3 regions of the Streptomyces sp. NPDC058697 genome follow, and region 3 is predicted to be linked to each of the others. Evidence: riboswitches for the same ligand, from Rfam matches in the RefSeq annotation. Region 3 holds a riboswitch; each other region holds the start of a gene.
What was found. Region 3 has a riboswitch for S-adenosylmethionine ahead of thrC (threonine synthase). Riboswitches for the same ligand answer to the same signal wherever they lie in the genome.
Positions count from the first base shown of each region.

Region 1: another riboswitch for S-adenosylmethionine. It lies ahead of ACFWXQ_RS41700 (aminotransferase class V-fold PLP-dependent enzyme); the one in region 3 lies ahead of thrC (threonine synthase).
Region 2: another riboswitch for S-adenosylmethionine. It lies ahead of ACFWXQ_RS03765 (glutathione S-transferase C-terminal domain-containing protein); the one in region 3 lies ahead of thrC (threonine synthase).

Region 1 is NZ_JBHXSU010000032.1:27,221-34,768, reverse strand. It holds gene ACFWXQ_RS41715 (Rieske 2Fe-2S domain-containing protein) at 1-1,033, shown strand, start outside; gene ACFWXQ_RS41710 (cytochrome bc complex cytochrome b subunit) at 1,030-2,667, shown strand; gene trpD (anthranilate phosphoribosyltransferase) at 2,854-3,918, shown strand; SAM riboswitch class IV at 4,141-4,257, shown strand; gene ACFWXQ_RS41700 (aminotransferase class V-fold PLP-dependent enzyme) at 4,421-5,803, shown strand; gene ACFWXQ_RS41695 (glycerate kinase) at 5,879-7,081, opposite strand; gene ACFWXQ_RS41690 (SLC13 family permease) at 7,159-7,548, opposite strand, start outside.
Region 2 is NZ_JBHXSU010000001.1:879,263-886,810, reverse strand. It holds gene ACFWXQ_RS03770 (tetratricopeptide repeat protein) at 1-1,979, opposite strand, end outside; gene ACFWXQ_RS03765 (glutathione S-transferase C-terminal domain-containing protein) at 2,114-2,809, opposite strand; SAM riboswitch class IV at 3,019-3,164, opposite strand; gene ACFWXQ_RS03760 (putative leader peptide) at 3,444-3,566, shown strand; gene ACFWXQ_RS03755 (LLM class flavin-dependent oxidoreductase) at 3,642-4,907, shown strand; gene ACFWXQ_RS03750 (NtaA/DmoA family FMN-dependent monooxygenase) at 4,930-6,330, shown strand; gene ACFWXQ_RS03745 (SpoIIE family protein phosphatase) at 6,373-7,548, shown strand, end outside.
Region 3 is NZ_JBHXSU010000023.1:99,041-106,588, reverse strand. It holds gene ACFWXQ_RS36955 (hypothetical protein) at 1-803, shown strand, start outside; gene groL (chaperonin GroEL) at 925-2,547, opposite strand; gene ACFWXQ_RS36945 (cold-shock protein) at 2,885-3,091, opposite strand; gene ACFWXQ_RS36940 (MoaD/ThiS family protein) at 3,547-3,822, opposite strand; gene thrC (threonine synthase) at 3,952-5,256, opposite strand; SAM riboswitch class I at 5,274-5,431, opposite strand; gene ACFWXQ_RS36930 (glucosyl-3-phosphoglycerate synthase) at 5,648-6,595, shown strand; gene ACFWXQ_RS36925 (trehalose-6-phosphate synthase) at 6,817-7,548, shown strand, end outside.

The sequences.
Region 1 (7,548 bases), on a different contig from region 3:
CGCCGAGCGGGCCGACGACGAGCACGCGCACGGCGCCGTGAGTGTCGCGGACGAGAAGCACCCGTTCGCGGATCCCGGTCTGCCGCCGCACGAGCACCGCATCCAGGACATCGACGAGCGGGCCGCCAAGCGGTCCGAGCGCACGGTCGCCCTGCTGTTCACGCTCTCGATGCTGGCCACGGTCGGCTTCATCGCGGCGTTCGTCACGATTCCCGCCGACAAGATCGTCTACATCTTCCCGCTGGGTCACATCAGCGGACTGAACTTCGCCCTGGGCATGACGCTCGGTCTGGCGCTGTTCTGCATCGGCGCGGGTGCGGTCCACTGGGCCCGCACCCTGATGTCCGACGAGGAGATGACCGACGAGCGCCACGCCATCGCGGCGGAGCCCGAGGTCAAGGCCAAGGTGCTGGCCGACTTCAAGCAGGGCGCCAAGGAGTCCGCGCTCGGCCGTCGCAAGCTGATCCGCAACACGATGTTCGGCGCGCTGACCCTGTTCCCGCTGTCCGGCATCGTCCTGCTGCGCGACCTCGGTCCGCTGCCGGAGGACAAGCTGCGGCACACGATGTGGCGCAAGGGACTGCAGCTCGTCAACATGAACACGAACGAGCCGCTGCGCCCCTCCGACGTCGCCGTCGGCTCGCTCACCTTCGCCAAGCCCGAGGGCCTGGAGGAGCACTCCCACGAGTTCCAGACCGAGATCGCCAAGGCGGCCCTGATGATCGTCCGGCTGCAGCCGGACAACATCAAGGACAAGCGTGAACTCGAGTGGTCCCACGAGGGCATCGTGGCGTACTCGAAGATCTGCACCCACGTCGGTTGCCCGATCTCCCTGTACGAGCAGCAGACGCACCACGTTCTCTGCCCGTGCCACCAGTCCACCTTCGACCTCGCCGACGGTGCCCGAGTTATCTTCGGCCCGGCCGGTCACGCCCTGCCGCAGCTGCGCATCGGCGTGAACGACGAGGGCTACCTTCAGGCGCTCGGCGACTTCGACGAGCCTGTCGGTCCTGCATTCTGGGAGCGCGGATGAGCACTACGACCACCACCGACTCGCGCTCGCGCGAGAAGGCGCCGGCCGGCGAGAAGATCGCCGACTGGGCCGACGGCCGGCTGGGGATCTACTCCCTGGCCAAGGCCAACATGCGCAAGATCTTCCCGGACCACTGGTCCTTCATGCTGGGCGAGATCTGCCTCTACAGCTTCATCATCATCATCCTCACGGGTGTGTATCTGACGCTGTTCTTCCACCCCTCGATGAACGAGATCGAGTACCACGGAAGCTATGTCCCGCTGCAGGGGCAGCTGATGTCGGAGGCCTTCGCCTCCACGCTGGACATCAGCTTCGACGTCCGCGGCGGTCTGCTCATCCGGCAGATCCACCACTGGGCGGCCATCGTCTTCCTGGCCGGCATGTTCGTGCACATGATGCGCGTGTTCTTCACCGGCGCGTTCCGCAAGCCGCGTGAGATCAACTGGATGTTCGGCTTCCTGCTGTTCGTCCTCGGCATGTTCACCGGGTTCACCGGCTACTCGCTCCCGGACGACCTGCTCTCCGGCACCGGCGTCCGCTTCACCCAGGGCGCGATCCTCGCCACGCCGATCGTCGGAACGTACATCTCGTTCTTCCTGTTCGGCGGGGAGTTCCCGGGCGGCGACTTCGTCTCGCGGTTCTACTCGATCCACATCCTGCTGCTGCCCGGCATCATGCTCGGGCTCGTGGTCGGCCACCTGATCCTGGTCTTCTACCACAAGCACACGCAGTTCGCGGGTCCCGGAAAGACCAACAAGAACGTCGTCGGCATGCCGCTGCTGCCGGTCTACATGGCCAAGGCCGGAGGCTTCTTCTTCCTGGTCTTCGGTTTCATCGCCGTGCTGGCCGCGGTCGCGTCCATCAACCCGATCTGGGTGCTGGGACCGTACCGGCCGGACCAGGTGTCCACGGGCGCCCAGCCGGACTGGTACATGGGCTTCGCCGAGGGTCTGATCCGCGCGATGCCCGGCTGGGAGATCAACCTCTGGGGTCACACACTCGTCCTGGGTGTGTTCATCCCGCTGGTGCTGTTCGGTCTCTTCCTCGGCATTCTCGCGCTCTACCCGTTCATCGAGTCCTGGATCACCGGGGACAAGAGCGAGCACCACATCCTGGACCGGCCGCGCAACGCGCCGACCCGTACGGCCTTCGGTGTCGCCTGGGTGACCGCGTACATGATCATGCTGATCGGCGGTGGCAACGACATCGTCGCGACCCACTTCCATCTGTCGATCAACTCGGTCACCTGGTTCGTCCGGGTCGGGTTCTTCGTCGGACCGGTCATCGCGTTCGTCGTCACCAAGCGGATCTGTCTCGGCCTCCAGCGCCGCGACAAGGACAAGGTGCTGCACGGCCGAGAGTCGGGCATCATCAAGCGCCTGCCGCACGGTGAGTTCATCGAGGTCCACGAGCCCCTCAGCCAGGAGGCTCTGCACACCCTCACGGCGCACGAGCAGTACGAGCCGGCCGCGATCGGCCCGGCGGTCGACGAGAACGGTGTCGAGCGCAAGGTGAAGGGCCCGCAGAAGCTGCGCGCCAAGCTCAGCAACGCGTACTTCGGGGAGGACAACCAGATCCCGAAGCCCACCGCCGAGGAGTACAAGGAGATCACGAGCGGCCACGGCCACCACTGATCTTCGACCTGTTCGCCACGGCAGGAGCCCCGTCCATTGCCCGGACGGGGCTCTTTGCCGTCCCCGGGGCTGGATAGGGTGGACCCGTTCCCGTAACGAGCTACGGACTACGGGCTACGGAGTACGGGAAAAATCCCACATCCCACAGGCGTCCCCATCGCGGGACGGACGACCCAGGAGCGGCATATGAGCGCTGTGACCCCCGCAGGAGGCGACACCGCGGCGGTCCGTTCCTGGCCCGCCCTGCTGAACGGCCTGCTGGACGGACGAGACCTGAGCGCCGCGGACACCGCCTGGGCGATGGACCTGATCATGCGGGGCGAGGCGACCGACGCGCAGATCGCCGGGTTCGTGGTGGCGCTGCGGGCCAAGGGCGAGACCGTCGAGGAGATCGTCGGATTCGTCCAGGCGATGTACGAGCACGCGAACGTGATCGAGGTGCCGGGGGACACCGTCGACATCGTCGGTACGGGCGGCGACGGGGCGAAGACCGTCAACATCTCCACCATGTCGGCGATCGTCATCGCCGGGACGGGTGCCAAGGTCGTCAAGCACGGCAACCGGGCTGCCTCCTCGGCCTCCGGGGCGTCCGACGTGCTGGAGAAGCTCGGGGTCAACCTGGAGCTGCCGACACACCGGGTGGCGCAGGTCGCCGAGACGGCCGGGATCACCTTCTGCTTCGCGGCGAAGTTCCACCCCGCGATGCGCCACGCGGGCGCCGCGCGCGGGCAGTTGGGGATCCGTACGGTCTTCAACGCGCTCGGACCGCTGACCAATCCGGCGAAGGTGAAGGCGCAGGCCGTCGGGTGTGCCGATCCCCGGATGGCGCCGATCATGGCCGGGGTGTTCGCCGAGCGCGGCAACTCCTCGCTCGTCTTCCGCGGTGACGACGGGCTGGACGAGCTGACGACGACGGCCACCTCACGGGTGTGGGTCGTGCGGGACGGGAAGGTGCGCGAGGAGTCGTTCGATCCGCGTGACGTGGGGATCGAGCTGGTGCCCGTGGAGGCGTTGCGGGGGGCCGACGCCTCGTACAACGCGGATGTGGCCCGACGGCTGCTGAACGGGGAGACCGGGCCTGTGCGGGACGCTGTGCTGCTGAACTCGGCGGCGGCGCTCGTCGCTCTGTCGCCGGGGGACGGGCCGCTCGCGGACCAGCTCCGGGCGGGGATGGTGAAGGCGGCGGCCGCGATCGACTCCGGGGCGGCGAAGGCCACGCTGGAGCGGTGGGTGGCGGCGACGAACGCGTAGCGGCTGCGGGTGGGTTGTGGCTGGTCGCGCAGTTCCCCGCGCCCCTTTTCAGGGGCGCGGGGAACTGCGCAGTCTTTTGGGGGTTCGGGGGCGGAGCCCCTGAGTAAGTGACGGGAATGGGTAGGGGCGGCGGGGGCGAGAAAAGGCCCCGTCGCTCCCCGGCCGTCCCGGTATTCGGACGTCGGGGTTGCGGTCGGATCATCGTGTGGCAAGATGCAGGCAGGTCATGAGCGACAGTCATCAGGCCCCGGCCGACTGTCCGGCAACCCTCCGTCCGTGGCGGGGTGCCCCGGGTGAAGACCAGGCCGTAGGCAGTGAGGTCTACGGCAAGCGCGGACCCCTCGTATCGCCAGGGGTCCTGGTCGTCCGAGGGAGCCTTCTGTGAGCAAGCGAATGCGATAGGGCGTAGAGCCCCGCCTCCGCACACCCCTTTTCACCCTTCACCCACGCTTGAGCTCCACCCGCTCGCGTGGTGTTCCCGCCTGCCTCACAGGAGTTCGCCATGTCTGTTTCCACCGCTGCCTCCACTGCCGCCGACCAGGCCGTCTGCCGTGACACCTCCGCGTCGCTGCCTGTGCTGGGCCGGGACGTCACGGTCCCGCTCGTCACCGGCGGCGAGGTCACCTACGCCGCGCTCGACTACGCCGCCAGCGCCCCGGCCCTGCAGCGGGTGTGGGACGACGTGGCCGCGTACGCCCCGTACTACGGGAGCGTGCACCGCGGGGCCGGGTACCTCTCCCAGCTGTCCACCGACCTGTTCGAGAACGCCCGCAGGACCGTCGAGGAGTTCCTCGACTGCCGCGACGGCGACCAGGTCGTCTTCACCCGGTCCACCACCGACTCGCTCAACCTCCTCGCCGCCGCGCTCCCCGCCGACTGCCAGGTCTTCGTCTTCGAGACCGAGCACCACGCGTCCCTGCTCCCGTGGCGGGACGCCCGCGTCACCTACCTCAACGCCCCGCGCACCCCGGACGAGGCCGTCGCCACGCTGGAGCGTGCGCTCGCCGAGCGGGACCCCCGCGGGCCGGCGCTCGTGTGCGTCACGGGCGCGTCGAACGTCACCGGCGAGCTGTGGCCCGTACGGGAACTGGCCGCCGCCGCCCACGAGCACGGCGCCCGGATCGTGCTCGACGCCGCCCAGCTCGCGCCCCACCACCCCGTGTCCGTACGGGAGTTGGACGTCGACTGGGTCGCCTTCTCCGGGCACAAGCTGTACGCGCCCTTCGGGTCGGGTGTCCTCGCCGGACGCGCCGACTGGCTGACCGAGGCCGAGCCGTACCTCGCGGGCGGAGGTGCCTCGCGGAAGGTCTCACGGCGGGTGGACGGCGGCGTCGACGTCGAGTGGCACGAGAGCGCCGCACGGCACGAGGCCGGGTCGCCCAACGTCATCGGCGCCTACTCCATCGCCTCCGCCTGCAAGGCCCTCACCGAGGCCGGCTTCGACACGCTGGTCGCCCGGGAGCAGCACCTCATCGACACCGTCAGGGCCGGGCTCGCCGAGGTGCCCGAGGTGCGCGTCCTCTCGCTCTTCGGCGACGACGCGCCCCGCGTCGGTGTCATCTCCTTCGTCGTCGAGGGCTGGAACAGCTCGCACTTCGCCGCCGCGCTCTCCGCCGAGTACGGCATCGGAGTGCGGGACGGTCTGTTCTGCGCGCACCCGCTCGTACGCACCCTCCTCGGCAGTGACCCGCAGAGCCAGGGCGAGTGCGGTGCCCCCGAGGCGGCGCCCGGCGAGAAGTCCCTGAACGCCATTCGGGTCAGCTTCGGGGCCGGCACCCCGGACGAGCACGTCGAGCGGTTCGTCCGGGCCGTCAAGGAACTCGTGAGCGACGGCGCGAAGTGGAACTACCGCACAGTGGAAGGGCGTTGCGTCCCGGCTGTGTGACCGGCTGTGTGACCGGCTGTGTGACCGGCTGTGTGACCGGCGGGTGGCTGCGCGAAGGTTCGCGCCCCGCCGCCCTCACACGCCCGCCGCTCGTGGCAGTCCCGCCCCCAGCAGGATCATCCGCAGGGCTCGCTCGGTCGCGTCGGTGAGGAGTTCGGAGGCTCGTACGAGGGCCTCGGCGAGGGCCATCGGGGCGGGCAGGATGCCGGTGAAGGCGTCCACGCCCGGGACCGTGTGGGCGCCCTCGCCGAGGGTGCCCGCCAGGGCGAGGACCGGGCGTCCGTTCAGCTTGGCGCGGCGGGCCACCTCGGCCGGGACCTTGCCGCGCGGTGTCTGGTGGTCCAGGGCACCCTCGGCGGTGAGGACCAGGTCGGCGCGGGCGAGGCGGGCGTCCAGGTCGAGATGGTCGAGGAGCACCTCGAAGCGGGGGAGGAGGCGGGCGCCGAGAGCGGCGAGCCCCGCGCCCAGGCCGCCGGAGGCACCCGTACCGGGGCCGCCGTACAGGTCGCAGGTGACCGGGAGGTCCCGGGTGAGGACGTACGCCCAGTTCTCCAGGCCCGCGGACAGCTCCTCGACCTGCGCGGGGGTCGCGCCCTTCTGCGGACCGAAGACCCGGGCGACGCCGCGCTCACCGCAGAGCACGTTGTACGGGTTGCAGGCGACCAGCAGTTCCGTATGGGCCAGGCGGGGGTCGAGGCCCTTCGGGTCGATGTGGTGCAGGCGGGTCAACTCCCGGCCGCCTTGGGAGAGTTCGAAGCCGTCCTCGTCGAGCAGGCGGGCGCCGAGCGCCTGCAGGGCCCCGGCGCCCCCGTCCGACGTACCCGAGTCGCCGCAGCCGACGAGGATGCGGCGTACGCCCGTGTCGAGGGCGGCGCGGATCAGCTCGCCGACGCCGTACGTGGTGGTGGCGCCCGGATCGCGCAGGCCATGCGGGACGAGGGAGAGGCCGGCCACCGCCGCCATCTCCACGACGGCCGTGTCGGCGGAGCCGAGGTCGGATCCGGTGCCTGTGCCCGTGCCGGATCCGGAGCCGAGCAGTGCGAAGTGGGTGCCCACGGGCTCGCCGAGCGGGCCGGTTGCGGGCAGGGCGACCAGTCGGCCGCCGGTCGCCGAGGCCAGAGCCCGGGCCGTCCCCTCGCCGCCGTCCACCAGGGGGATCAGGTCGACCTCGGCGTCCGGTACGACACGGCGTACGCCCGCCGCGATGGCGTCGGCGGCGGCCTGGGCGGACAGGGACTCCTTGAAGCCACTGGGGGCGACGGCGAAACGGGTCAGCATGAGAGGGCTCCTTGAGGACTTCACGGCTTGCGGGGCGTGCGGGCGTGCGGGTCTACGGGCCTACGGGCTTGGCGGCTTCAGGGCTTCAGGACCGGTACGCCGAGCAGCGGCCACACGGTGAGGGCGAAGAGCAGGACGAGCGCGGCCGTCAGCGGGGCCAGGACCGCGGACAGGCGCAGCAGGTCGCGCGGGGTGTACGTCGGTGTGCCGGGTATCTCGGCGAAGAGCGTGACCGGTTTGGCCGAGGCCGGGAGCGTGTGGCAGAAGCCCGCCGCGGCCGTGGACGCCAGCGCGGCGGCGACCGGGTTGACCCCCGTACCCACCGCCGCCGCGACCACCAGCGGCACGAGGACGGACGAGCGGGCGGAGCGGGACTGGAGGACCAGATGCGCGGCCGTGCTCACCGCGACGACGAGCGCGAGGAACAGCCACGGGGCCACGTCCCCCGGCAGCCCGGACACCAGCCA
Region 2 (7,548 bases), on a different contig from region 3:
TGGGCCGGCTCTTCGCCCGGCACGCGGGTCGGCTCCCAGCCCGGGGCATGGGTCGGATCCTCGCCCGGCGCGCTGCCCGGCGCCTGGCCCGGCGAGGCGCCCGGCAGGTGCCCGGGTCTCTCGTCGCGCGTGGGGCTCGGGGCGCGGCTCGGTTCCTCGCCCGGCAAACGGGTCGGCGTCTCGCCCGGCACACGGGTCGGATCCCCGCCCGGCACGAGGGACGGTGATTCGCCCGGTGCCTCGCCGATCAGCGCCGCGACCGCGTGTGCGTCCGCCTCCGGGCCCGGGTGCAGGCTCAGTAGGCGGAAGGTGCGGGCGGCCGGGGCGGGGAGTCGTTCGTAGGACCAGGAGAAGACCGCCTCCACCGCCGCGCGCCGGTCGCCGCCCGCGTCCAGGAGGTCGAGCCGTCGCTGCTGGTCGGCCAGCTCCGCCACCAGGTCCGCCAGCCGTGACGACGGGTGGGCGACGGCGAGTTCGGCCGCGACCCGGAGCGCCAGCGGGAGACGCGCGCACTGTTCGGCCAGGGCGGCGGCCGGCCCCGGCTCGGCGTCGACACGCGCACCGACGAGCGTGCGCAGCAGGGCGACCGCGTCGGGCGGCGGGAGCGGGCCCAGAGCGATGCGGCGGGCGCCGTGCAGGGCCACCAGTCCCGTGAGGCTGTCCCGGCTGGTGACCACGACCGAACAGGCCGGCGAGCCGGGAAGCAGCGGGCGGACCTGTTCCTCGGAAAGGGCGTTGTCCAGGACCACCAGCATGCGCCGGTCGGCCAGTTCGGTCCGGAACCGGCTCGCGCGGTCGTCGACGTCGAGCGGGACCGCGTCACCGGGGACCCCGAGAACGGTGAGGAACCGAGTGAGGGCGTCGCCGGGAGGCATGGGGCGCTCCGGGTCGTAGCCGCGCAGGTTGACGTAGAGCTGGCCGTCGGGGAACCGGTGCCGCGTGCGGTGCGCCCAGTGCACGGCCAGTGCGGTCTTCCCCACTCCGGCCGTGCCGGAGACGACCGAGACGGCCCCGGCCGTCGGGCTGTCCGCCGCAGCGGCCAACAGTCGGTCCAGTGCGGACAGTTCGGGGTCACGGCCCGCGAAATCGGGTACGTCGGCCGGGAGTTGCGCGGGTAATCGGTGCGCCGAGGGCGGGTACGGGGGTACGTGGGCGGGCACCTGCGCGGCCAACTCGGCGGCACCTGCCGTGTCATGGCCGCCGCCGGGAGCGGAAGGCCGGGGGCGGCGGCGCAGCAGGGCGGCATACGCCTCGGCCAGCGCGGGGCCGGGGTCGACGCCGAGCTCGTCGGCCAGCCGACGGCGGCTCCGCCGGTAGACGGCGACCGCCTGGTCACGTCGCCCGACGGCCTCGTACGCCCGGATGAGCCGGGCCTGGGCGTCCTCGTCCAGCGGCTGCGCGACCGCGGCCTCCTCCAGGACGGGCAGCGCGTCGGCGCTCCGGCCCGCCGCGATCATGGCCTCGCCGTACTGGGCGACCGCACCACGATGTTCCTCCGCCAGCGCGACGACCATCGGGTGCGCGGAGAGGAAGGGCAGGTCCGCGAGGGGCGGTTGCTGCCACAGCCCGAGCGCCTCGGTCAGCAGCGCGGCGGCCCGCTCCTGGCCGCCGCCCCGGCCGTCCCGTCGTACGGTCACCGCCCCGGCGACCAGGGCCCTGAAGCGCAGCAGATCGATGGCGCCGTGCGGGACCCGCAGCGCGTAGCCGTCGCCGAGCCGGGGGAGCACCGCGCTCCGGGCGCGTGGTGGCCGGTCCGGTTCCAGCAGGTGGCGCAGGTGCTTGATGTGGGTCTGGACGACGTTCGACGCGGTCGCCGGCGGGCGCTCGCCCCACAGCGCGTCCGCGATCCCGAAGAACGGCAGTTGCTGTCCACGGGACACGGCGAGCAGGGCGAGTACCGCGCGGCGCTGGGGCGAACCGAGGTCGAGACGGGTGCCGTCCCGCCAGGCGCAGACCGGCCCGAGTACCTGAATGCGCATGCGTCCCCCGCCCGCCGTTTTACAACTCCCTCACTATTCCCTTTCTCTATCTCCCTCATCGGCATATCCGGAAGGGGTATTCCGGCCCACTGCCGCGCAGTTGTCACACCTGGCCGTGTGCCTGCGCTCAGCGGTCAGCGCTCGTCGACGGAGAGGTCCGGGTGATCGCCGAGGCGTCGTACGTACTCCTCGATGTGGCGGTACGCGGCGAGGGTGCCGGCCGCGTTGAAGTGGTCGAGGTGGGTGAGCGTCACCCAGAGGTCCCTGTCCGCGGTGCTGAGCTCATCGCCCAACACATAGGGGTGGCGGGCGAGTTGCCGGTCGAGCCGGTCCAGGGCGGACTCGCACGCTCCGTCGGCGAGCAGGCCGGCGAGGTCGCGGAGGATGTCGGGCGCGTGGTTGCTGACGACGCGTCCGCTCCAGCGGTCGCACAGCGCGGGTGCGGTGAGCGGGCCGTCGTAGTGGTGCCAGGTCGCCTCGTAGGCGCCGCGCAGCGATGCGAAGGCGTCCGGCGTCTCGGCGGGGAGCTTCAGGACCGTGGTGGTGAGCGAGCCCTTGAGGCCGAGCAGGTCGAGGACGACCGCCACACGCCCCGAGTAGGGACAGGCCTCGGACAGATACAGCTGATAGCGGTGCGGCGCCGGGTAGAAGCCGCCGGCGAGACCGACACCGATACGGCCGCGGAAGCGGTGCGGACGGGCGGCCGGACCGGGGACGGACGTACCGACGGCGGCCGCGCCGCGGCCGGACGAGTGGGCGGTGGCCGCACGGGAGGCCGTCGTCGTGAAGGTGTCAGGGCTGCTGGAACCGCGGGAAACTGTCTCGGGCATGACTCTCCAGGGGGACGCGGGGGCCCTGGCCGCCTCGTGGGCGCCAGTGGCGGAACGGAGTGACTGCGCTGCCGTACAGGTCCGGATCGGTCGGACGCGTAGCGGATCAGTAAGCGCTGGAGACACGCGACAAATCGATGTGCAGGCGCCTCGTCAAGCCGTTCCTGGACAATTCCCACCGGTCCTGCCGTCGGGGCTCGCGAGACGCGAGACCACGCTTGCCCCGCCGCTCCGGCGGAACCCGGTCGTCACCCGGGGCACCCCGTCGCGGTGGAAGGGTTGCCTGCCAGCGGGCCGGGGCCGATGACCGCACGAACGGGGAGTCCCCGCACGACGGGCGCTGGCAATCGTGACCGTCTCCGTCAGTGTTGATGCGCTCAGCGTGACCGTCAAGACGGCGTCTCAACAGCTGGGCAGCCGGCCGCCGGAGCCGCCGGACCGGCTTCGTCCCCTGTGATCCCCTGTGATCCCCTGTGATGAGGAGCCCTCAACAAAGATCTCCCTGTGGCAGGAAGAAAAGGCACAGCCGTACTGTTGTGCCCGTTGACGAGGAGGCGGTGCCCGATCGAGGGCCCGCGAACGCGAGGTCGGCCGGACGTCCGTCCGCCGGGCCGGAAGGGCGGAGGTGACGCAGGTGCGAGCGCGAACCGTGTCCCGCCGCAACGTCCCGAAGGCCGCCCCGCTCCATCGCGTACGCCTCTACTCCCGGCCGCACATCGACCTGCTGCGCGTAGCCGGCGCGCTCTGTTGCTCCTGACCTGTATCCCCCGCGGCCGCGCCCTCCGGTGAGGGCCGGCTTTCTCGTACGGTCGATCAGGAAGGCACACGTCCCGTGTCCTCAGCACCTTCTGCCCTGCCCTCTTCAGCGCAGCTGCACCTCGCCGTGGCGCTCGACGGCGCCGGCTGGCACCCCGCCGCCTGGCGCGAACCGGTGGCCCGGCCCCGGGAACTGTTCACCGCCGGGTACTGGGCCGGCCTCGTCGCCGAGGCCGAGCGCGGTCTCCTCGACTTCGTGACCTTCGAGGACGGCCTGGGCCTGCAGTCCTCGCACTTCATCGAGCCGGACGGACGGACCGACCAGGTCCGCGGCCGGCTCGACGCCGTGCTCATCGCCGCGCGCATTGCACCGTTGACCCGCCACATAGGTCTGGTGCCGACCGTGGTGGCCACGCACACGGAGCCGTTCCACATCTCCAAGGCCATCGCCACCCTCGACTATGTGAGCTCCGGCCGGGCGGGCCTGCGGGTGCAGTTGACGGCACGACAGAACGAGGCCGCGCACTTCGGCCGCCGTACGCTGCCCCGACTGGACGCCTACGACAGCCCGGCCACGCAGGACGTGGTGACCGAACTCTTCGACGAGACGGCCGACTACGTCGAGGTCGTGCGCAGGCTCTGGGACAGCTGGGAGGACGACGCCGAGATCCGGGACGTGGCCACCGGCCGCTTCGTCGACCGCGACAAGCTCCACTACATCGACTTCGAGGGCCCGCACTTCAGCGTCAAGGGCCCCTCCATCACCCCGCGCCCGCCCCAGGGCCAGCCCGTCGTCAGCGCCCTCGCGCACCAGAGTGTCCCGTACCGGCTGGTGGCCCGCGCCGCCGACATCGGCTACGTCACCCCGCACGACACCGACCAGGCCCGCGCGATCGTCGCCGAGATCCGCGCCGAACAGGCCCTCGCCGGCCGCGCCGGCCAACCCCTGCACGTCTTCGGCGACTTGGTGGTTCTCCTCGACGAGGATCCGTCCGTCGCGGCCGCCCGCAAGGACCGTCTCGACGCCCTCGCGGGAGCGCCGTTCACCAGCGATGCCCGCGTGTTCACCGGCACGCCCGCCCAACTCGCCGACCTGCTCCAGGAGTTGTGGTCGGCCGGGCTGAGCGGATTCCGGCTGCGCCCCGCAGTCCTCGGCCACGACCTGCCGGCCATCACCCGGGGCCTGGTCCCCGAACTCCAGCGCCGGGGCGCCTTCCGTCGCGCCTACGAGGCCGACACCCTGCGCGGACTGCTCGGACTCGCCCGCCCGGCCAACCGCTACGCCGCCAACGCCACTGGCGCTGCCGCCGACGCCACCGCCGCTGCCAACGCCACCGCCTGAGCCGGACGGAGACCGCAGGACCATGAGCAAGCCGCTGAAGCAGATCCACCTGGCCGCCCACTTCCCCGGCGTCAACAACACCACGGTGTGGAGCGACCCGGAGGCCGGCAGCCACATCGAGTTCAGCTCCTTCGCGCACTTCGCACGGACCGCCGAACGCGCCAAGTTCGACTTCCTGTTCCTCGCCGAAGGGCTGCGACTGCGCGAACAGGGCGGAAGGATCTACGACTTGGACGTCGTCGGCCGCCCCGACACCTTCACCGTCCTCACCGCGCTAGCCGCCGTCACCCAGCATCTCGGCCTGACCGGCACCATCAACTCCACCTTCAACGAGCCCTACGAGGTGGCCCGCCAGTTCGCCAGCCTCGACCACCTCTCGGACGGGCGCGCCGCCTGGAACGTCGTCACCTCCTGGGACGCCTTCACCGGCGAGAACTTCCGCCGCGGCGGCTTCCTCCCGCAGAACGAGCGCTACTCCCGGGCCAAGGAGTTCCTGGCCACCGCGAACGAACTCTTCGACTCCTGGCACGGCGACGAGATCGTCGCAGACCAGGACACCGGCACCTTCCTGCGCGATGCGAAGGCCGGCGCCTTCGTCCACCAGGGCCAACACTTCGACATCGAGGGGCAGTTCAACGTGCCGCGCTCCCCGCAGGGCCGCCCGGTGATCTTCCAGGCCGGCGACTCCGAGGAGGGCCGCGAGTTCGCCGCCGCAGGCGCCGACGCGATCTTCAGCCGGTACGCCACCCTCAAGGACGGCCAGGCGTTCTACACGGACGTCAAGGGACGCCTGGCCCGCTACGGCCGTACGCCCGACCAGCTGCTGATCCTGCCCGCCGCGACCTTCGTCCTCGGCGACACCGACGCGGAGGCGGAGGAACTGGCCCGCGAGGTGCGCCGCCGGCAGGTCAGTGGGGCGACCGCCATCAAGCACCTGGAGTTCGTCTGGAACCGCGACCTGTCCGCGTACGACCCCGACGGCCCGCTGCCCGACATCGACCCCGACCTCGGCGAGCACACCATCGCGCGCGGCCGGGCACAGGTGCGGATGTACCGCGACCCGCTGGCCACCGCCCGTGAGTGGCGGGAGCGCGCGGCCGCCAACAACTGGTCCATCCGCGACCTGGTCATCGAGACCGGCAACCGCCAGAACTTCGTCGGCTCCCCGGCCACGGTCGCGGCCACCATCGACGAATTCGTCCAGGCCGACGCGAGCGACGGCTTCATCCTCGTCCCGCACATCACCCCCGGCGGCCTCGACGCCTTCGCCGACACGGTGGTCCCGCTGCTCCAGGAGCGCGGAGTGTTCCGTACGGAGTACGAGGGCACGACCCTGCGCGACCACCTGGGCCTGGCCCATCCCGATTCCCGTACGAATGCCGATGCCGACGTCGATGGGCCGGGTGAGCGCGTGGCTTCGTGATCTGGCTTGATGCGGATGCCGAAGGGGACCATTCTTGTACACATGGTGACATTGCCGCGCGACGGAGGACCGGCGGCCACGGCCGGTGACGCCATGGCGGTGGTCGACGCGAGCGGCAATGTCACGGGCTGGAGCGAGGGCGCGCGGCTGCTGACGGGGCACACGGCCGAGGACGTGACCGGCCGGCCGGCGTCGGAGCTGGTGGCGGGGGAGCCCGCGGCGGCCCGGCGGGCTCTGCTGACACACGGCGACGCGGTCGTGGCCGTACGCCACAAGGACGGGCGGCGGCTGGAGCTGGCGCTGCGGATGTGCCCGCTGCAGGGCGGGAAGGGGCCGCGGCCGGGGTTCGTCGTCACCGCGACCACGGAAGCGGGTGAGCGGCCCCCCGGCGAGCGGATCCCGGGCGAGCGGACCCTGGACAAGCGGACCCCGGGCGAGCGGACCCTGGACAAGCGGCCCCTGGGCGAGCTGGCCTTCAAGCAGGCGTCGATGTCCATGTCGATCTTCGACACCGGACAGCGCTACCTGCGGATGAACGACTTCGCGTGCCAGGTCATGGGGCAGCCCGAGGACGCGTTCCAGCACCGGTACTTCCCCGACACCGTGGAGAACGCCGAGCACAGCCGCGGCTTCCTGCGCCATCTGGAGATCGTCGTCGAGACCGGGCAGCCGGTCCACTACGAGAGCTGGACCCGCTCACCGTCCGGCCGTCGCATGCACGCCTGGAGCTTCGAGATGTGGCCGGTGCGGGACCAGGCCGGCGAGCTGCTGGGCACCGCGCTGGCAGGGTTCGACAGCAGTGAGCAGTACTGGGCGCGACAGCGGCTGGCCCTGCTGAACGAGGCGGCCGGCTCCATCGGCACCAAGCTCGACGTGATCCAGACCGCCCGTGAACTCGCCGAACTGGCCGTGCCCCGGCTCGCCGACTTCGCCAGCGTCGACCTGCTGGACTCGGTGCTCCAGGGCGAGGAACCGTCGACCGGGCCGGTGGAGGGCGGCGTGGAGCTGCGCCGGGTCGCCCACCACTCCGACACCCCCGGTGTGCCGGAGGCGGCCATCGACCTGGGTGCCGCCGACATCTACCCGGCCTTCTCCCCGCCGGCCCGCGCCCTGGCCACCGGCGAGCCGGTGCTCACCCGGAGCGGCGACAGCGGCCTCGACACCTGGTTCGCCGAGCACGGAGCCCGCTCCGCCAAGCTGCGCGAGGGCGAGCACCAC
Region 3 (7,548 bases):
ACACCGTCGCGATCGCGACCGCCACCGCTCTCTGCTGCGCCGCCACGTCCGTAGCCGTGGCGGAACCGGGCAGGACGCAGGTGCGGGCCGCCCACACAATCGTCGTGGGCGACCCCGTGACCGTGTTGCCCCACACGGCGGGCACGACCAACGTGCCCTGCCAGGGGGGTCAGGTGCCCTCCGGAGGCGGCGTGCGGACCAGCGGCACCGGGGTGTTCCTGACCGCCACGTGGCCCAACGGAAACAGCTGGGCCGGGGACGTCTACAACGAGTCCGGCACCGCACAGACATTCACGCCCGTGGTGATCTGCACCTCCCAGCGCCACGTGACCCGGCACGGCACTGCGGTGAACGTGCCGCCGGGGCAGACGGGGCTCGTCCGCGCGGCCTGCGACCCGGGGCAGGTGGCCAGCAGCGGTGGGCCGGACGCCGGTGCCAGGGGCACAGGGTCGGACCACGGGCAGGCCTACGTCAGCCAGTCGTCCGACATCGGCCAGGAGTGGGTCGGACGGGTCACCAACCACGGCCCCGGCGCCACGATCCTGCAGACCTGGGTGCGGTGTACGACCGCACCCCACACCGCCTATGCCAGCGGGCCGACCAGGCTGGCGCGAGGCGCGACCGGAACCGCCCATGTCAACTGCCGCGCCGGCGAGGTGCCGACCGGAGGCGGAGGGCTGGGCAACCCCGCGGTCGAGTTCAACGAGTCGTATCCGACGGCCACGGGATGGACGATGCGAGCCACCAACCACGGCTCCACCGCGCTGGATCTGTTTGCCCGGGTGACCTGCACGACACCCTGACTTCGAGCACCGCGTACGCCCGAGGGCGGCACCCCTGGATTGGGATGCCGCCCTCGTTCGCGTGATGCGAAGTACTGCCTACTGCGATGAACTACCGAGCCTTGGCTGTGTGCGCCGGGGCTCAGAAGTCCATGTCGCCGCCCGGCATGCCGCCGCCGGCGGGCGCGGACGCCTTCTCCGGCTTGTCGGCGATGACGGCCTCGGTGGTGAGGAACAGCGCGGCGATGGACGCGGCGTTCTGCAGGGCAGAGCGCGTGACCTTCGCCGGGTCGATGATGCCTTCGGCGATCATGTCGACGTACTCACCGGTCGCGGCGTTCAGGCCGTGGCCGACGGGCAGGTTGCGCACCTTCTCGACGATGACGCCACCCTCGAGACCACCGTTGACGGCGATCTGCTTGAGCGGGGCCTCCAGGGCGAGCTTCACGGCGTTGGCGCCGGTCGCCTCGTCACCCTCCAGGTCCAGCTTCTCGAAGACCGAGGAGGCCTGGAGCAGGGCCACGCCACCACCGGCGACGATGCCCTCCTCGACGGCCGCCTTCGCGTTGCGAACGGCGTCCTCGATGCGGTGCTTGCGCTCCTTGAGCTCGACCTCGGTGGCGGCACCGGCCTTGATGACGGCCACGCCGCCGGCCAGCTTCGCCAGGCGCTCCTGGAGCTTCTCGCGGTCGTAGTCCGAGTCGGAGTTCTCGATCTCGGCACGGATCTGGTTGACGCGACCGGCAACCTGGTCCGCCGAACCCGAGCCGTCGACGATCGTCGTCTCGTCCTTGGTGATGACGATCTTGCGAGCGCGACCGAGCAGCTCCAGGCCCGTGTTCTCGAGCTTGAGGCCGACCTCCTCGGAGATGACCTCGCCGCCCGTGAGGATGGCGATGTCGTTCAGCATCGCCTTGCGGCGGTCACCGAAGCCCGGCGCCTTGACGGCGACGGACTTGAAGGTGCCACGGATCTTGTTGACGACCAGCGTCGACAGGGCCTCGCCCTCGACGTCCTCGGCGATGATCAGCAGCGGCTTGCCCGACTGCATGACCTTCTCCAGGAGCGGGAGCAGGTCCTTGACGTTGGCGATCTTCGAGTTGGCGATCAGGATGTAGGGGTCGTCGAGGACGGCCTCCATACGCTCCATGTCGGTGGCGAAGTACGCCGAGATGTAGCCCTTGTCGAAGCGCATACCCTCGGTGAGCTCGAGCTCCAGACCGAAGGTCTGGGACTCCTCGACCGTGATGACGCCTTCCTTGCCGACCTTGTCCATCGCCTCGGCGATGAGCTCGCCGATCTGGGTGTCGGCGGCGGAGATGGAGGCCGTCGAAGCGATCTGCTCCTTGGTCTCGACATCCTTGGCCTGCTCAAGAAGGGCACCGGAGACGGCCTCGACGGCCTTCTCGATACCGCGCTTGAGAGCCATCGGGTTGGCGCCGGCCGCCACGTTGCGCAGGCCCTCGCGGACGAGTGCCTGGGCGAGGACGGTCGCGGTGGTCGTACCGTCACCGGCGACGTCGTCCGTCTTCTTGGCGACTTCCTTGACCAGCTCAGCGCCGATCTTCTCGTACGGGTCCTCGAGCTCGATCTCCTTGGCGATGGAAACACCATCGTTGGTGATCGTGGGGGCGCCCCACTTCTTCTCGAGGACGACGTTGCGACCCTTGGGACCAAGGGTGACCTTGACGGCGTCGGCGAGCTGGTTCATCCCGCGCTCGAGACCGCGCCGTGCCTCCTCGTCGAACGCGATGATCTTGGCCATGTGAAGTGGTCCTCCCGGACTGGGGTGGAATCTCCAGGACCGCGCCCGCGCCCGCGACGGACGGCCTGCCGACCTCGTGGTTCCTTGCCCCACCCGGCCAGCGGGCCTCACCGACCCGGTCCTCGTTATCACTCTCACCTTCAGAGTGCTAACGCCAATGATTAGCACTCGACCCATGCGAGTGCAAGCGGCTCAGGATGATCCGCAGGTGGGAGCAGGTGGGAGCAGTGGGGGAAGTGAAGCAGTGGACGGCGCGCGGGCGTGCCGAAGGGCCCGCACCCGGTGGGGTGCGAGCCCTTCGGAAGAAGAACGTCGCTGCAGTAAGTCGGCGCGTGCTTCAGCCGGTCGCCAGTCGGACCATGTCCGCCTGCGGCCCCTTCTGGCCTTGCGAGATCTCAAAATCGACCCGCTGACCCTCTTCCAGGGTGCGGTAGCCGTCCATCTGAATCGCGCTGTAGTGGACGAAAACATCCGCACCACCGTCGACCGCGATGAAGCCGTACCCCTTCTCCGCGTTGAACCATTTGACGGTGCCCTGAGCCATGCCTAACTCCCCTATTACTGGCCCTTGCACAGACCCGCACTTCGCGGATCCGGGTCAGACCTCACCCCCCAACGGTTGGGGGTGTGCGCCGGAACGCGTCGACCGCGGCTGAATGTATCCGTCCAACTGCCGTCTGCAACAGGTCAATCCGACGAGAATTCCGGGCACGACCGATCGGGAATATGTGAAGAATTCACGAAGATTCAGGGCAAGTCGGGCCCCATGAATGCCATAAAAGGCTCAAAAAGGCGGGGCACTTTGGCTACTTCTTGTCGGGCTTCGGGCGGGATCTCAATGCGCCCGGCGTGCGGATCGAAGCAGGTTCCCCAACTGTACCGCGCTCAACCATACAGAATTGCCCCCTCCGCTTCTCTCACGGAGGGGGCAATTCGATGAACTCTCGGTGACGGCCGTTACCGAAGGTAATAATCAGCCCTCGGGGCGCCGCCCGACGGTCAGCCGCCGGCGACCGCGGGAATGATCGACACCCCGGCCCCGTCCGGCGTCGCCGTCTCAAGACCCTGCTCGAAGCGGACGTCGTCGTCGTTCACGTACACGTTGACGAACCGGCGCAGCTGCCCCTGGTCGTCCAGGACCCGGGCGGCGATCCCGGCGTGGTTCTTCTCCAGATCGGCGATGACCGCGCCGAGAGTCGCCCCCTCGGCAGCAACCTCGGCCTGACCGCCCGTGTAGGTACGCAGGATGGTGGGGATACGAACGTTGACGCTCATGGGGTCAAGACCTCCGTCGGGGTGCGAAGCGCCCCCGTCGAGGGGCGCGGGGAACTGCGCAGTCTTTTGGCTTTTAAGGGGCGCGGGGAACTGCGCGACCAGCCCCCACGCGCCCGCAGGATGAAACGACTAGCCGAGCCCAGCCTCACGGAAAGAGTCCAGGTTCGGGCGAATGGTCGCAGTCAACCCCGTGTCGGAAGCAACCGCATCCAAGGTCTTCAGACCATCCCCGGTGTTGAGCACCACAGTGGTCAGACTCGGATCCAGCAGACCATTCTCGATCAGCTTCTTCGCCACCCCCACCGTCACACCACCGGCGGTCTCCGCAAAGATCCCCTCGGTCCGCGCGAGCAACTTGATCGCGTCGACCACCTGCTCGTCGTTCACGTCCTCGACGGCCCCACCCGTACGCCGGGCGATATCGAGAACGTAAGGACCATCCGCCGGGTTTCCGATCGCGAGCGACTTCGCGATCGTGTTCGGCTTCTGCGGCCGTACGACGTCGTGCCCGGCCTTGTACGCCACGGAGACCGGCGAGCAGCCCTCGGCCTGCGCACCGAAGATCTTGTACGGCTTGTCCTCGACAAGCCCGAGCTTGATCAGCTCCTGCAGCCCCTTGTCGATCTTCGTGAGCTGCGAGCCGGAGGCGATCGGGACGACCAGCTGGTCCGGCAGCCGCCAGCCGAGCTGCTCACAGATCTCGTACGCGAGGGTCTTGGAGCCCTCCGCGTAGTACGGACGCAGGTTGACGTTGACGAAGCCCCAGCCCTCGCCGGCCGGGTCGCCGATCAGCTCGGAGCAGAAGCGGTTCACGTCGTCGTAGTTGCCCTCGATGCCGACGAGCTCGCCGCCGTAGACCGCGGCCATGACGACCTTGCCCTGCTCCAGGTCGTGCGGGATGAACACGCAGGAACGGAAACCGGCGCGCGCGGCGGCGGCACCCACCGCGCCGGCGAGGTTGCCGGTGGAGGAGCAGGAGAGGGTGGTGAAGCCGAAGGCACGCGCGGCCTCCAGCGCCTGGGCGACGACCCGGTCCTTGAAGGAGTGCGTCGGGTTGCCCGAGTCGTCCTTCACGAAGAGCTTGCCGGCCTCGACACCCAGCTCGCGCGCAAGGTTGTCGGCCTGGACGAGCTTGGTCCAGCCGGGGTTGATGTTGGGCTTGTCGGCCACGTCCGCGGGGACGGGCAGCAGCGGCGCGTAACGCCAGATGTTCGCGGGGCCCGCTTCGATCCGCTTGCGGAGCTCCTCGGTGTCATAGGCCGAGAAGTCGTACGCGATCTCCAGCGGGCCGAAACACTCCTCGCAGGCGAAGACCGGACCGAGCGGGACGCGGTGGCCGCATTCACGGCAGGAAAGCGCGGCGGCCGGGCCGAGGTCGACGGAGTTCGCGGCGGGGGCGGAGTTCGTGGTGCTTGCAACTGTCTGCGCAGCCATGGAGGCGAGGCCCTTTCTCCTCATCTTCCTCACGACGCACTTCGCCGTGAGACGGATTTGGCACCTTCCCTAGCCGGGAGCCTCGCTGCGCTGAACGACGATGATCAGGACGAGACCGGCTGGAGGGTTGCCGGGGCTTCAACGGGCCGTATCCCTCTGCCCCTCTGGATGAGCGGTATTCAGTTGTGGTTTTGGTCGTGCTTCTGGTCGTGCATTTGGTTGTACACGCAACGACCCCCGACATGCGATGGTCATCAGCGTTGTTCAAGACTGTAACCGAAGGCCTGGATGGTGGAGAGAGCCGTCCGAACCGCGAGATGACAGTGACGCAACCCACACTGCAGGCCGCGGCGGGCACACGCATCCCAATGAACGCAAGGGAGAGCCGCACGTGCTGGAAGACGTCGAGCGCTGGCTGAGCACGCGCTCCTGGTCCGTCGAGGACCGCCCGCTCAAGAAACTCATCGCCGCGAAGCGTGCCAACGGCTCCACGGTGAGTGTCGTACTGCCCGCGCTCAACGAGGAGGAGACCGTCGGCGAGATCGTCGCGATCATCCGCCGTGAGCTGATGACCGGGAAGGTGCCGCTCGTCGACGAGATCGTGGTGATCGACTCGGGTTCGACGGACCGCACCTCCGAGGTCGCCGCCGAGGCGGGTGCCCGTGTCGTGCACCGGGACGAGATCCTGCCCCGGCTGCCGGCCGTCCCCGGCAAGGGCGAGGTGCTGTGGCGCTCGCTGCTCGTCACCCGCGGGGACATCGTGGCCTTCGTCGACGCGGACCTGAAGGAGTTCTCGGCGGACTTCGTCTCCGGGATCGTCGGCCCGCTGCTCACCGAACCGGGCGTGGACCTCGTCAAGGCGATGTACGACCGCCCGCTGGGCTCCGCCGCAGGTCAGGGGGGTCGGGTCACCGAACTCATGGCCCGCCCGCTGCTGAACATGCACTGGCCGCAGCTGGCCGGCTTCGTCCAGCCGCTGGGCGGGGAGTACGCGGCCCGCCGCTCCCTCCTCGAACAGCTCCCGTTCCCCGTCGGATACGGCGTCGAGCTGGGCATGCTGGTCGACTCGCTGCACCTGGTGGGCCTGGACGCCCTGGCCCAGGTCGACGTCGGCGTCCGCAAACACCGCCACCAGGACGGCCAGGCCCTGGGCCGCATGTCCGCCGCGATCTACCGCACCGCCCAGCTCCGGCTGGCCCGCGGCCACATGATCCGCCCCTCCCTCACCCAGTTCGAACGCGGCGAGAACGGCTTCGAGCCCCGCACGTACTCGGTGGACATGGAGGAGAGGCCGCCGATGGCGGAGATCGAGGAGTACGTGGAGAGGAAAGCGGCGTAGCGCTCCGCGGGGTGCGCCGTTGTTGTCTGCGGCGCCGCGGAGGCTGGTCGCGCAGTTCCCCGCGCCCCTAAAAGCAAAAGATTGCGCAGTTCCCCGCGCCCCTAAAAGGGGCGCGGGGAACTGCGCGGCCCGCCCCCACCGGCGGCCAGGCGAGGCACACCTCACGCACCACGGCGAGTGGGAACGTTTGAGCGTTTACGGCGGGGGCTAGATTTCGAGGCATGGTCTCCACCCGCGCCACCCACAACATCCTGGTCGCCTCCAACCGCGGCCCGGTCGCGTACACCCTGGACGAGACCGGGGCGCTCACGGCCAAGCGCGGCGGAGGCGGCCTCGTCTCCGGCCTCTCCGCGATCGGCCCGGACGCGGGTGCCCTGTGGGTGTGCTCGGCCCTCGGCGACGGCGACCGCGAGGCCGTACGACGCGGGGAGGGCGAGGACGGCGTACGGATGCTGGACATCGACGCCGACACCCACGAGGCCGCGTACAACGGCATCGCCAACTCCGCGCTGTGGTTCGTCCACCACCTGCTCTACCAGACACCGCTGGAGCCGGTCTTCGACAAGGAGTTCCGGCGCCAGTGGGCGGCGTACGAGACGTACAACCACGCCTTCGCCGAGGCACTGGCCGAGGAGGCCGCGGAGGGCGCGGCCGTCCTCGTGCAGGACTACCACCTGACCCTCGTCCCGCGGATGCTCCGCGAGCTCCGCCCCGACCTGCGGATCGGGCACTTCTCGCACACCCCTTGGGCTCCGCCGGAGTACTTCCGGCTGCTGCCGGACGACATCGCGGCGAAGGTGCTCGGCGGGATCCTCGGGGCGGACCGGGCCGCGTTCCTCACCCAGCGGTGGGCGGACGCGTTCACGGACTGCTGTCACGCCGTCCTGGGTCCCGGCATCCCCTCCGGTACGCGGATCGGGGTGCACGGGCTCGGGGCGGACGCGGACTTCCTG